3 regions of the Halotia branconii CENA392 genome follow, and region 2 is predicted to be linked to each of the others. Evidence: riboswitches for the same ligand, from Rfam matches in the RefSeq annotation. Region 2 holds a riboswitch; each other region holds the start of a gene.
What was found. Region 2 has a riboswitch for cobalamin ahead of cobG (precorrin-3B synthase). Riboswitches for the same ligand answer to the same signal wherever they lie in the genome.
Positions count from the first base shown of each region.

Region 1 (3,282 bases), 1.1 Mb from region 2:
AGAATTTCTCTTTCATTATCCAAAGCAAAGGGACCGCGATCGCACAATATCATTCCTGGCGGAATTACAGCATCAGCACTGGGAGGGTCAATCATCCGCATTAAAAACCAAATTTTTTCTAAGTCAGCAAAAGCACTAAGTTCTTGTCTACCGACTGTTAAAAATACGCGCTGTGCTTGGTTTTCTAAAGTAGCAGCAGCAACTTCACTATTTTCCACTTCAATCCAGCGATCGCCATTAACTTGTTGCCAAGGCGGGCGGATTAACATCAAATGAGGTATTCTCACTTCTCTAGCCGCTGCTATTGCATTCTCAGAAATTTGACTAGCAAAGGGATGAGTAGCGTCGATTAATAAGTCGATCTGCATCTGACGCAGATAGTTAACTAATCCAGTCACACCGCCAAAACCCCCAATACGGACATTACCGACCGGGATTGAGGGGTTATGGGTGCGTCCTGCAAGAGAAGCGATCGCCTCAATTCCGGGAATATTCACAACTTTGGCAGTCAATTCTGCGGCATCTTTAATACCACCAAGAATCAAAACGCGCATGACCATGTTTTCTCTGCGTTATCTGCTCGTAGATAGCTTTTTACCTTCTGCCTACTGGTCACTGAGCGTCTTGTACTGACTTGTGCTGAGCTAGCAGAAGTCAGTCAAAACACTTCCCCCTGCTCCCTGCTCCCCTGCCTTTTTCTACAAGGGTGGAATCTTTGCTAAAATTCCCTTTTTCAGCGGTTCAGGCCGCTCTGACCAAGGTAGCAAACCATCAGATTTAGCGTAGTATTGACCGGCACATTCGAGTACAGCAGCTGCACTGTCATCAACAGTTAAATCACCAAAAAGATAAGTTAATTTACCTTTAGCAGCAAAAGCAACAACGCAAGAACGGTTACAAGCACTCATGCATTCTACTTCTTGGATCGGAAATTGATCTTGCAAGTCCCAATTTTGTGCTAGGTGCTGAAGATGCTGTAATAGTTTTTGACCTCCACTTTCACCCAGACGTTTTCCATCTTGCCAAGTACTGGCACAGGTTTTGCACACAAATAAAGTGTGAGAGGCGACACCTAAAGAATTACTAAGGGAAATGTCAGCAGTAGCAGTCATTTATCTGTACCTCGCAGATGTATAGGACTGAGTAGTATATTTCGGCGGGCGTTCTGACTCAACTTAATTTAGGATTTTGAGTTAGCTAAAAATCTCAAATTAGTTCACAGTTGCGGGACAGTGCCGGATTTACACCGAACTTTCCCCCTTACCTCTGGTAGCTCAATACCACCAGAACCGAAACGTCCATCATAACACCAATATTTAGTGGTTCACGTTGTTCTAATCCGTCGCAGAAACTCGATGTTCAACTCTAGCTTCTCTCCTAGCCACAAAGAATTTTTTGTATGATCTGCGACATCATCACCCGTCTCAGGATGAACTAAGATATCTAATCCTTCCCGATTAAGCATTAACCACGGGACAATCTGACCAAATTGATCCAATGAAAATATAACTTGATACATTCCTTTGGGATGTGGACCAATTGGGTTGTCATGCCAGCGCCCAAGCTGTACGTCAAATTTAGCGTTCAGTTCTGATCGTACACGCGCAGCCTGTTCACGGCTAGCATTATCGTAGTAAATATGAGCGTGAAAAATAGTGATTGTAATAGTACTTTCTGCCATAACTCTCAGCTTTACGTGATTTTTTTAAACCGTTCTTTGGCTTCTTGAAATGCTTCTTGCATCACTAACTGAATTTTTTGAGGATCGGGTCTCTTACCACCCATTAAATCACCAAAGTAAACACAAGCCCCTTCACCTAAAGCCCAGGTGTAAGCAGCTGCCCAAGAAGCTGCTATAACACTGCCAAAACCAGGAATAAATTTAATTAATTCTCGTGCTACAGCTTGTGCTACAAATCCCCCTGCGATCGCACTGACAACTCCCCCAGCCTGAGATGGTGTTAATATTTGCCCGTACAGTTTTCCCAACAGTCCCACCATTGAGACTTGTAAGGCAGTTAGAACGGGCATTGTAGTAAAAGGTAATGGTACAGCGGCCAGTGTGGCTGCCATGATTGCAAATGGTAAAATATAACGCCGTCCGGCATCTCGGTAGAGGTTGCCTAATTGTTCACCTGCTGTTTCATCTAATAATTGATAAATTGCCCGTGCTTCTGCTTCTGGTAGTAGTTCAGCGAGAGTATCTCTCAATGCCTCTAAACCATAAAATACCGGATTATAGCCATCTTCTTCTAAAGTGAAGTCAATTAGGACAGAGCGATCGCATAGGTTTGAAAAAGCTTGCTTAATTGCTGTAAAAGCTCTATTTACTTCCTCATATTCTGGCGGATAGGCAGGATGATCAGCTGTACCTGGAGGATAAATTTCATGCAAGCAAGTCACTACCAAAAGACAGGGGATTTCGGGATATTTTTGACGTAATTCCTGGGTAATTTGCCGCAGCGTATCAGTGGCAAAATCATTAATTTTAACCGTCAGAATCAGGACTCTGGCACGGCGACTCGACTTTTGTAAATCGCCAACTAATTCTTGAATGATTGCTTGAGTATTTTGTTTAACATCTCCTAACCCCACCGTATCTGTAAAAATGAACAACGGCAGATCATCTGAAGGATAAGCATAACGCTGGGTGTGTTGTGTGTGGGGGCGAAATCCCTGACCGACAATTTCAGCAGAAACTCCGGTTAATCCCCGTACAATTGAACTTTTTCCCGCTTGGGGTTTGCCAATCAGCAGCGCCTCTGTGGTTGGTAGTTCGGCGCGGACTGTTGCTAAAATCTCTGCAACCTCAGTTTCGCTGACGCTAAACCATTGCACAACTGTCTGTGCTACTTGTTCAACGGGTAGCACTTGGATCAAATTTACCTTTGCTTGATTCCAAACACCAGCAATGCGGTTTTTCCAGGAATCATTAACTGATTTGGTTGCACCATCAGTTGGTTCACCGAACTGCTGAGAATCAGCTGATGGCAAGTCAGCATCATGTTGTTCAGTCATTGGCAACAGAAAGATTGTAACTACACCCTATCTGTCATTGTAGAGTGGTTCAGTCATCAGTAAACAGTGATGACTGGTAACTGTTCACTGTTAAAGCGATCGCCAAACCCTGACTAATCATTAATCTCCTACACTAGAGTAGAAGTAGTGGTTCTTAAGATCTGTGGAAGATTACTTAGTGAATGTTAATAAATGCCGAACTTCTGCTGCAATATCAACGCTGTAAGCGCCGATCTTTTTTAGATATTCATGATGACAAAAGTC
Region 1 covers NZ_CP124543.1:2,718,612-2,721,893, forward strand. The annotation lists gene QI031_RS11870 (cobalt-precorrin-6A reductase) at 1-554, opposite strand, end outside; gene QI031_RS11875 (DUF1636 domain-containing protein) at 699-1,112, opposite strand; cobalamin riboswitch at 1,139-1,309, opposite strand; gene QI031_RS11880 (DOPA 4,5-dioxygenase family protein) at 1,325-1,681, opposite strand; gene QI031_RS11885 (YcjF family protein) at 1,693-3,018, opposite strand; gene QI031_RS11890 (TM0106 family RecB-like putative nuclease) at 3,201-3,282, shown strand, end outside.
Region 1: another riboswitch for cobalamin. It lies ahead of QI031_RS11875 (DUF1636 domain-containing protein); the one in region 2 lies ahead of cobG (precorrin-3B synthase).

Region 2 (3,282 bases):
CAATTCCAAAGCTGCTGCTGACCTTGTAGTACCAAGGCGTTTAGCCATTTCTGGGACTTCTGGCTCATACAGCGTACAAATTACTGGATTATTCGCTGACAACCGCTTTCTGGTAACGCCTTCCGCAACCATGCGACAGTCACACAAAATTGCTGCTCCTGCCGCTAGGGCAGCTCGTCCCGCTTGTACCGCCGTTGATGAATATCCCAAATCAGTGACAATATCAGTCATTCCACAGGCATGAATCAGACGCACTGCAACTTTTGCTACATCTGGTGGCAGCACATCTAAGTTAGCTTCCGACCGGATAATGGCAAAGGAATTGCGATAAATTTCACTAGCATCTCGGATGTAATCGGACATGGGAATTGGGGCAGGGGGAAAGAATTTAAAGTGTATTAGAATCTTTGTGAATTGGTATTACCTATGCTTTTTATGCCAGAGGAGAGGCGGTGATTCTTTCTTGATGGAATGCCGTATTTGGTGAGAAGAACTGTTTGAGTTGCGCCAACGCATATTGGTTAGCAAATTCACCAAATGATTCGTTAACATTTATGCGTTTGATTTGATATACCTTTAACATTTGTTCTACCAATGCAGGCAATTCATCAAAGCTGACATATTGGTAGAGTTCGCGGCCAAATTTTTGATTGCTGTCACCATTACCAATATAAATGTGATAACTCGACCTCTTGCCATTACTGACACCGAGCAAGGTGATATCACTTTTGCTATGTTGGGCGCAAGATTTTTCGCAGCCGCTAAAGTGGATATTAACTGGGCAATCTAAAGTCAGGCGAGTTTCGAGATACTTGGCTAATGCTAATGCATGACCTTTAGTATCTGTAGCAGCAGCAGCACAACCCCGGCTACCAGAACAGGCAACTAATCCGCTTTTAATATTGTTGGCTGAGTAATCTAAGCCTAAAAATGTAATTTCTTTTTGGACATCAGCAAGCCTTGTTTGGGGAATATCAGTAAGCAGCAAATTCTGCCAAGGAGTTAACCTCAAAGTACCACTACCATATCTTTGGGCTAAATCCGCTAAACCCATAATTTGCCTACTCTCCAAGCGACCAAGAGGCAACACAACGCCAATATAAAATAAACCTTTTTGCCGCTGGGGATGGATGCCGATATGCTGATACTGGTTATCTGAACTTTCTACAAAAAGATTGGAGAATTGTCCCTCCATTACCTGATCTTCTGTGGTGAAAAGAGCAAAAGGCAAACTTTTGTCTACTTCCTGTAAATAACTTTCACAACCCAAATCATTAACTACTTCCCTCAGACGTGCCTTGCGTCTACTATTTGTATCAATATGATTTAAATAAACATTAGCCAAAGCAGCCAACACTGGCAAACATTGCTCAGGTGAAAGTAAAATTCCCGTTGCAACAGGTGGCTTTCCTTTTACGCCGACACTTAAATGAAGGCGGAAGTAAACTTTACCATCAACTAAAACCGCAACAAAGGCGATATCATTGAGGCGATCGCTCACTCGAACTATTCCACCACCGTCAAAGCAAACGCTAAATTTGGCAGACAGTCCTGATAAAGCTGGATGTGCCTCAATATAATCATTCCAACTTTGGACAAAAGGACGGGTATCAATCACCTCTTGAGGATCAATACCAGCCGTAGGACTGGTCATAATATTACGGATGTGGTCTACAGCAGTGTTGCGAGAACCTAGCCCCATATCCTGGAGATACTTCAAAACTGCGGTACTGAGCTTGCCATCAATCTCACGGATTTGGATATTAGCGCGGTTCGTCACATCAACATAACCACCGCCATACTGGTCAACTATATCTGCGATCGCCCGACATTGTTGACTATCAAGAATGCCACCGGGTATTCTCAGGCGAGACAATGTACCATCTTGAGCAGGTGTGGTGTAAAATAACCCAGGACAGGGAGTTAATCCAGACAGCAAAACTCAGACTCCTTCTCTGTGCGACGCAGAGAGTAGATAATAAATATGCCATAAAGACATTGCTGGAGTTGGCATTCTGACTCGGAAAGAAAAAAGTGAATCCTAACCTTTACAGCTGCGGCACAGTCCCGGAATCTCACCGGAGTTTCCCAACCCCAAGCCTTAGTAATTTAGCATAAGAAAGTAGTCAGACCTGCATCCGATATTTTTTTTAACGGTAACAAAGCCACACACTTAGGCTTTGCCTAAATCCTCATTCCTGAGATATTGAAACTTAAAACTCCTTATCCTCTCTGCACGGCAGTCACTCATGGGGGAAACCCCCAAGACCGTACTGCCTTGCCTTTGCGCCTCTGCGTGAGATAAAATGCATCCCATAAATCAGCAATACCGTTAAATATCTCATCCTCAACAGCGAGTTACCCTAGAAAGTGTCAAAATTAAATGAGTTTTGCGTCGGCACTCAGCGACTTATCGCTATACATAACGCAGATTTGAGATTACTAGAGTGAAATTTATGGGCAAGCAGCGCGTTCTTTCTGGAGTTCAACCAACGGGTAATTTGCATTTGGGTAACTATTTCGGAGCCATTGGTAACTGGGTAAAAGGTCAAAGCGAATACGAAAATTACCTCTTCGTTGCTGATTTGCACGCGATTACAGCACCACATGACCCGACTAAGTTGGCATCTGATACCTACACCCTAGCGGCGCTCTATCTAGCTTGTGGTCTAGATTTACAGCATTCCACTATTTTTGTACAATCTCACGTTTCTGCTCACAGTGAACTCACTTGGTTACTCAACTGCATTACACCCTTGAACTGGTTGGAAGATATGATCCAGTTCAAAGAAAAGGCTGTCAAACAGGGAGAAAATGTCAGCGTCGGCTTGTTAGATTATCCTGTGTTAATGACATCTGATATTTTGCTTTATCAAGCTGATAAAGTGCCAGTGGGTGAAGACCAAAAGCAACACTTGGAATTGACACGAGATATTGCCGCGCGATTTAATCATTTATTTGCTAAACCAGATCAGCCAGTACTGAAGTTACCAGATCCTTTGATTCGTAAGGAAGGAGCCAGGGTAATGAGTTTGGCAGACGGGACACGCAAAATGTCTAAGTCTGATCCTTCCGACTTGAGCCGAATTAATTTACTAGATTCACCAGAGCAAATTCAGTACAAAATTAAACGTTGTAAAACTGATCCGATTCGTGGTTTGACCTTCGACGATCCAGAGCGTCCAGAGTGTAATAATTTGTTAACTCTATATATGCTATTTTCTGGAAAAAGCAAAGAAGAAGTAGCCGCTGAGTGTCAGGATATGGGTTGGGGGCAATTTA
Region 2 covers NZ_CP124543.1:3,772,683-3,775,964, reverse strand. The annotation lists gene QI031_RS16525 (precorrin-8X methylmutase) at 1-363, opposite strand, end outside; gene cobG (precorrin-3B synthase) at 434-1,939, opposite strand; cobalamin riboswitch at 1,989-2,112, opposite strand; gene trpS (tryptophan--tRNA ligase) at 2,457-3,282, shown strand, end outside.

Region 3 (3,282 bases), on a different replicon from region 2:
CCAGCAAGAAAAGTTTATCAAGAATACCAACTTTCAAGTAGCTTTCTATTTAACGAGATTTGAAGATTTTCACACCTCAAACTCCTACGATTTAGTTCTGTTGAGTGAAAGCAGTCAATATATTGCTGTTGACGATTTAGCCGAAGGTGCGGCTCGTTTACTACATAGCGGTGGCTACCTGCTGCTTGCAGATATGATGCGTTCTCATGCTGAATACCAAAAGGGTATCTTTTCCAATTGTCATGTCGCTGGTGAACTCCAAGCGGCTTTACTAAAAGCTGGGTTCGAGTTAATCAAGACTGAGGACATCTCCACCCATATTGCACCAACAATTGATTTGTGTGTTGAAAAATTCGGTACTTTTGGGCTAACTACCATCAAATATATTGCAGATTTGGTGGCGATCGCCGTCCCACCATTATACACACTCGGTCGTTGGGCATTTAAGCGTTGGTTGGAAAAGCCAATTGCTGAGGGGTTAGCAGCACGCACTATTTTTGAAAACCATCTGTGTTATTCCGTTCAACTTTGGCAGTTATCTAAAGGAGTTTAATTGAAAATGACCACAGAAATAAACACCCAAGATTGGCAACAAGCTTTTATCGCCACCAATATATTAGCAATTGGTTACAACGCTTGGGTTGGTTATTTAGGAGGAGAACGTGGTGTGGTAATTTGCAGCACTAATTCTCCGCATTTAAGTATTGCTGGTGAAACATTTAAAGACCATTTTATCCCGCGTAAAAATCTTGCAGCTTTCTTAAATGCTTGGTTAGCAGCACCCGATACCGTACTGCTGCAAAAACACTTCATGAATGCACATATTCTCGAAGCTGTAGATAAATATAATCCTCAAAAAGATGTTGTGTTTTTGTTGGAATACGGGAATCAAGCTGCTTTTTTATATTTAACTAATTTACCAATTACACCCTCGCAATGTTATCAAACTGTATGCAAAGAATGGGCAGAATTTCAACCTCAGCATACCCTTTTAACAAGAACAAAAACACAATGAAACTCATCCAAAAACAAAAACAAGTTTTCTGGTTTTACCGCTTTTGCCAGTTGCCATGTATGGAGCTTTAATAGCAAAGTTAAAGCGTTAAACTACCTCTTAGAGGCGTAAGGTACTTAACAAAAATATATAATGTATAAAAAACTTCCTCTCCTGTACTGATAGCTAGGGGATTTCTTTTATGGATGTTAGCAGTAGCAAAAGTATAATTAAAATTCAGTAAGGAAAATCTAAATTATTATCGACTGAATTTACATATAGATAACAACTATGGTAATGTTACCTACAACTGTCGGTTCTGATGGGGAGCAGCCATCAGATGTAAAGGGGAAAGTTCGGTGTAAATCCGGCATTGTCCCGCAGCTGTAATGAGACAAAGTTAACGTGTCTCTAAGTCAGAATGCCCGCCGAAAGTACCACAAACTCCCATCTGCGAGGTACAGATGAATAACGCAATCACTATTCTCTCTATTAATCAGGATTACTGTCTCATCGCGTCAGACATACGCCACGCACTACAAATTTCTCTGAGATTGTAGACATTTTCCTAGACATATCAATACTCACGCAGAAGGTTATAGATACAAGCCTGAAAATCCATTCGGATCTTACTCCCACCTTCGCATATTTACGTTATCCCCAAATCATAGCTAGCTTTGCGCCTACACTTCCCGTAAGGCAGAATTCTCTTGCTTGCAGGATGCGTGAGGCTAACTCATCATTTCAATCGGCAACGTCTGAAAATTAATGAACAAAAAACAACATACTTTATTTGTCTGCACGACCTGCGCCAGTGTGTGGCAAAATGGCAAGCGAGTTGATGAAAGTGGTGGACGGCAGCTATTGCAACAACTCCAAGCACTTGCACAAACTTGGGAATTGCAACATAAATTCTCCATTCAAGGAGTTGAATGTATGAGTGCTTGCAACCATGCTTGTGCGTTCGCCGAAGGCGTTGGCGCAGCTATCGCCTTTACAGGAGAAGAGAAATTAACCTATCTTTTCGGCAATTTAGCAGTTGATGATAGTCCATCTGCAATACTGCAATGTGCAACTCAATACTACGTCAACCCTGATGGTTTACTACCTTGGTCAGAACGTCCAGAACGTTTAAAAACAGGAATTTTAGCAAAAATCCCACCCCTAAATAAGTGGGCAAAATTAACCGTGGATTGCTGTTAATTAATTACCAGTAGTACATCAAGTTCGTAGTTAGGACTAAAGGCCTAATTACGAACCTTTGAAACAAGCTTGTAAGTTACACCATTTACATGATAATAATAATCATTATCAAAAATTGTAGGTTTCCTACTGGCTGAGAGTTTTTTACCAAAAAAGCTCAAATCTTTGCTGACAATCAGTTTTTAGTTATACAGGTGGCTTAAATTACCAATGCGTACTCAGTTTATTGCCAGATGGGAAACTCAACTTATCGTTTCTAGTTTGACTATCACCGCAGGGATGCTGTGGAACAGTTCCAGCATTATAGCCACAGAAGTTTTACAAATATCCGAGTTTCCACAAGAGGAAGGTTCCGCCAAAGACTTACAACCAGTTGCAGAAGTAATATCTCAAAATACAACAGAAACCGAACCCGACATTGAACTGACAGTCATTGACAAACTGTTAAATGAACCTGTGTTTTCCCCTTTTCGCCGCGAGGGAACAGTCAAAGATTCCACCCGTCCGGTGTATGTGATTACTGGCGAAGAAATGGAAGCGCAAGGCGCAAGAACAGTCAAAGAAGCACTGCGATTTCTTCCAGGTATTTTAGGTGACGGTACAGTTGGGACAGAAGTCAACGCTTTAAGCGGTCAATTTATTCGCGGTTCTAATACTGGTCAAGTCTTAATCTTATTGGATGGTAGACCAATTAATAATTTAGATGGTGGTGGTTTCGATTTATCAGAATTTACCACTAATAATATTGAAAGAGTCGAAGTATTACCTGGGGGTGGTTCAACTCTTTATGGTTCAGATGCAATAGGTGGGGTAATTAATATTGTTACCCGTCGTCCTACAGAGCAAATTACCACAGAAACCAAAGTTAATTTCGGTTCCTATGGACTGAATCAACAAAGCATTCAAAATGGTGGAAAGTCTGGTGATATTTCTTGGGTAGTTGGTTACAACCGGACTCAAGCACAAAATAATTATCGCTTTCGTATTCCTGAAGCTAACTTTGAGGGGACAAGAACGAATAATGACGCACTCTTTAATAACTTTAACGTCAAATTAGAAGCAAATTTAGGAAAACGTAACACCTT
Region 3 covers NZ_CP124544.1:54,795-58,076, reverse strand. The annotation lists gene QI031_RS30635 (class I SAM-dependent methyltransferase) at 1-553, shown strand, start outside; gene QI031_RS30630 (hypothetical protein) at 560-1,015, shown strand; cobalamin riboswitch at 1,292-1,441, shown strand; gene QI031_RS30625 (DUF1636 family protein) at 1,763-2,197, shown strand; gene QI031_RS30620 (TonB-dependent receptor plug domain-containing protein) at 2,408-3,282, shown strand, end outside.
Region 3: another riboswitch for cobalamin. It lies ahead of QI031_RS30625 (DUF1636 family protein); the one in region 2 lies ahead of cobG (precorrin-3B synthase).